DNA from 2 places in the Leifsonia sp. Ger2509 genome. Region 2 is predicted to be linked to the other one. Evidence: predicted binding sites of a transcription regulator. Region 2 holds the regulator's gene; the other holds the start of a gene.

Region 1 (2,198 bases), 3.1 Mb from region 2:
AGGTCGCGCTCGGCGAAGGGCAGCGTCTCCAGAACGCGGAAAGCGGAAGCGAACGGTGTCCGGACCAGCGTGCTCGACGTGAGGTAGGCGATCCCGTCGCTGAGCACGCGTGCGCCGAGCGACCGTGCAAGGTCGCCGATCAGCCGGGCACGGATGACCGCCCCGTCCGGCTCGTACAGGTAGTCGCCGAGCTCGCCCGTGTCCACGTCGACGCTGTCCTCCGGGGCGGTGAGCTCGTGGGAGCCGGTCGCGTCGATCACCAGCGCGGAGCGGCGGATGCGCGGCCTGGCCAGCGCTCCGAACCACAGTCCCATCTCGACCAGCTGGCCGTCGACGGAGATCCACTGCGCCTCGGCGGTCGTCGGGATGAGGTCGCGATCGAACCCGGGGCCGAGCTTCACCCCGACGGAGCGGCCGGTCGCGAGTTCGAACGCGAAGTTCAGCGACGGTGAATAGTCGTCGGGGTCGGTGAGACGAGTCGTCTGGCCGTGGCCCGCCGTCCGACGCGCCGGATCGAGGTAGAGGCCGTCGAAGCCGCGCAGGTCGACGTCTTCCGCCCGCTCATTGAGCACCGAAGCGTTCGCGAACGGAGCCAGGTTGTAGCTCGCGATCGCGGCGGTGATCTCGTCGGCGTCGACCGCCGTGACCTCGAGGTCGATGGCGGCCATCGCCATCGCATCCCCGCCGATCCCGCAGCCGAGGTCGACGACCCGCGAGAGTCCGGAGGATGCGAAGCGCCCGGCGTGGAGGGCGGCGACGGAGAGCCGCGTCGCCTGCTCGAGCCCCGCCTCGGTAAAGAGCATCCGGTCGGCGAATGGGCCGAACTTGCCCGCAGCCTTCGAGCGGAGGCGCGCCTGGGTGAGGACAGCGGCGACGAGCGCGGGCGGATGGCCGGCCTTGCGGAGGTCGCTGACCATCCGCACGACATCGCTGTTCGAGTTATAGGGAGGCAGCGAATCGAGTAGCCGGAGCCCCTCCGGCGACAGCAGTTCGACGAGTTCGGACCTCTCCATGAACCCAGCGTACGCAGGTCCCGCTGTTTGGCACTCACGTTGCGTGACTGCTAACTCAGCATCTAGACTCGGTTTAGCACTCTCGGTGTGAGTGTGCTAACTCCAGTCTTAGTTCAAGAAAGAGGTCAACCGTGTCGGTCTCCATCAAGCCGCTCGAGGATCGCATCGTTATCAAGCAGGTCGAGGCTGAGCAGATGACTGCTTCGGGTCTCGTCATTCCCGACACCGCCAAGGAGAAGCCGCAGGAGGGCGAGGTCGTTGCAGTGGGCCCCGGCCGCATCGATGACAACGGCAACCGCATCCCGCTCGACGTCGCCGTCGGCGACAAGGTGATCTACTCGAAGTACGGCGGAACCGAGGTCAAGTTCGCCGGTGAGGACTACCTCGTCCTCTCCGCTCGCGACGTTCTCGCAGTGGTCGTCCGCTGACGATCCCACGTCGAAAGGGCCCGGATGCGACAGCGTCCGGGCCCTTTCCGTTTCGGCGTAATATCGCTGGAGTGTCCAGCCCCGAACTCGAGTCGACCTCGAACGCCGAAGAGAGTCACGCTGACGCGGTGAAACCCCTGTCGAGCCATCGCCGGTCCGGCCTCGTGTACGCGATCTCGGCCTACGTTCTCTGGGGCTTCCTCCCCATCTACTTCCTCGCATTGGCACCCGCGAACGCCTTCGAGATCGTCGCCTGGCGCGTGGTCTTCTCACTGGTCTTCTGCGCCATCCTGCTCACCGCGACGCGGGCCTGGCGACCGTTCGGCGCGCTCCTGCGCAACCGACGCGTCGTCCTGACGATGGGGGTCGCCGGCGCGCTGATCTACGTGAACTGGCAGACCTACGTGCTCGCCACGGTCAGCGGCCACGTCGTCGAGGCTGCGCTCGGCTACTTCATCAATCCGATCGTGACCGTGTTCCTCGGTGTCGTCGTGCAGCGTGAGCGGCTCCGTCCGGCCCAGTGGGTGGCGGTCGGAGTGAGCATCGTCGCGGTGATCGTGCTCGGGATCGGCTACGGGTCGCTGCCGTGGATCGCGCTCATCCTCGCGTTCTCGTTCGGCCTCTACGGACTGATCAAGAAGCGCGTCGGCGGCCAGGTCGACGCCGTCGGCGGACTGACCCTCGAAACCATGTGGCTGACCCCGGTCGCCATCATCCAACTCGTCGTCGTCTCGGCGATGGCCGGCCTCACCTTCGG
Region 2 (2,198 bases):
CCAGACGAGGATCCAGGTGATCTGCCAGTTCAGTGCTTCCTTGGACTCCTGGCGAGTGAGCGCCCCCCGGTCTTTGAAGACCAGGAAGATGATCAGCGACGGGAGGAACCAGAGGATGCCGCCGAGGTGGGCGAACGACGCCCACTGCTTGTCCTCAGCAGCGGTGAGCGGCGCGCCCGGGGCGGCAGCAGCGTACGGCTGCTGCGGAGGGACGCCGGCGGGCTGGGGCGGCACGTTCGCGTACGGCTGCTGCGGCGGCACGGGCTGCTGCGGCGGAACCGGCTGCTGGGGCGGGACTCCCGAGCCTGTCGGGTCGACGGGAGGTTGGTTGGGGTCGGTCATGATCGGTGCCTTTCATTCCAGTGGAACTCAACGGACCTGCTCGGTAGGCGCGTGCACCTTTCGATGTGATCGATCCGGGCGATCGTGCGAACTCATGCATAAGCTACTGCCGTGAAACTGCCGGGTGCAATGATTCGATGGCGTGTCGAAGCGATATGATTAGCACTCAGGCTAAACGAGTGCTAACAGGTCGGTGTCAGGGAGGCGACGAGAAGATGGTGTCGGATCGGAGCCTCGAGGTTCTCCGCGTGATCGTGCAGGACTACGTGGCGTCGCGCGAGCCCGTCGGGTCGAAGAGCATCGTCGAGCGCCACGCGTTCGGTGTGTCCGCAGCGACGATCCGCAACGACATGGCCGCGCTCGAAGACGAGGAGCTGATCGTCGCGCCGCACACGTCCTCCGGCCGGGTCCCCACCGACAAGGGGTACCGGGTCTTCGTCGACCAGCTCGCCGATCTGAAGCCGCTCAGCCATGCTCAGCGCCAGGCCATCGAGGTCTTCCTCGGGCAGTCCGTCGACCTCGACGACGTGCTCGCTCGCACGGTCCGCCTGCTCTCGCAGCTGACCCACCAGGTCGCGCTCGTGCAGTATCCGTCGGTCTCACGGTCGCGCATCCGCCACATCGAGTTCGTCGCGCTCGCACCCCAGCGGCTCCTGAGCGTGCTCATCACGGACTCAGGCGCCGTCGAGCAGCGCGTGATCGAGGTTCCCCGCGAACTCGATGATGAGCGCATCGCACAGGTGCGGACGGCCGTGAACTCCGCGACCGCCGGGCTGACGCTCGCCGAGGCCGCGGCGCGCCTTCGCGCACTCGCTGGGAATAGCGGTGAGCCCGGTCATGACGTGATCGCACCGGTCGCTAAGACCGTCGTCGAGCAGATCGAGGCGAACCGGCAGGACAAGCTGCTGATGGCGGGCGCCGCCAACCTGGTGCGCACCGAGCACGACTTCACCGGAAGCATCTATCCGGTGCTGGAGGCGATCGAGGAGCAGGTCATCCTGCTCCGTCTCTTCGGTGAGATGGCGACCGACCAGCACGGCGTGTCCGTCTCGATCGGACGGGAGAACGCGCCTTTCGGCCTCGCTGAGACGAGCGTTCTCACCAGCGGCTACACGTCGGCCACCTCCGGCATCGCCAGGCTCGGCGTGCTCGGCCCGACCCGCATGGACTATTCGAACAACATGGCGGCCGTCCGTGCCGTCGCCCGATACCTCTCCCGACTGCTCGGCGAGAACTAGCAATCGACAGTTAAGGAACTGCCTACGTGGCTGACCACTACGAAGTACTCGGCGTCGACCGCGACGCCACCCCCGATGAGATCAAGAAGGCCTACCGTCGTCTGGCACGGGAACTCCACCCCGATGTGAACCCGAGCCCCGAGGCGTCCGAGCGGTTCAAGCTCGTCACCCACGCCTACGACGTGCTGAGTGACCCCCAGCAGCGGGAGCAGTACGACCTCGGGCCGCAGGCCGGTTTCCCCGGTGCCGGCGGCTTCGGGAACTTCGGCGACATCTTCGAGACGTTCTTCGGAGGTGGCGGAGGCGGAGGCCGCGGTCCCAAGTCGCGGCGCGAGCGTGGCCAGGATGCGCTCCTGCGCGTCGAGGTGGATCTCGACGAGATCATCTTCGGCACCCACCGCGACCTGGAGGTCGACACGGCGATCGTCTGCGAGACCTGCAACGGGTCGTGCTGCCAGCCCGGCACGGCGCCTGTGACCTGCGACATCTGCCACGGGTCCGGGAGCATCCAGCGCTCGGTGCGCTCCCTGCTCGGCAACGTGATGACCTCGAGCCCGTGCGGCACCTGCCGGGGGTTCGGCACCGTCATCGTCACGCCGTGCGTGACCTGCCAGGGCC

What was found. The regulator HrcA, encoded in region 2, represses chaperone genes, less so after heat shock. The targets are predictions, from matches to a motif close to TTNGCACTCGNNNNNNNCGAGTGCNAA.
Region 1: groES (co-chaperone GroES) is a predicted target of HrcA. The motif match lies at 1,041-1,067, and genes of this name have one in related genera.

Annotation. Positions count from the first base shown of each region.
Region 1 is NZ_JBUYVB010000003.1:3,175,035-3,177,232, forward strand. It holds gene ACV7NN_RS15380 (class I SAM-dependent methyltransferase) at 1-1,013, opposite strand, end outside; gene groES (co-chaperone GroES) at 1,145-1,441, shown strand; gene rarD (EamA family transporter RarD) at 1,570-2,198, shown strand, end outside.
Region 2 is NZ_JBUYVB010000003.1:119,146-121,343, forward strand. It holds gene ACV7NN_RS00850 (DUF4870 domain-containing protein) at 1-342, opposite strand, end outside; gene hrcA (heat-inducible transcriptional repressor HrcA) at 558-1,580, shown strand; gene dnaJ (molecular chaperone DnaJ) at 1,607-2,198, shown strand, end outside.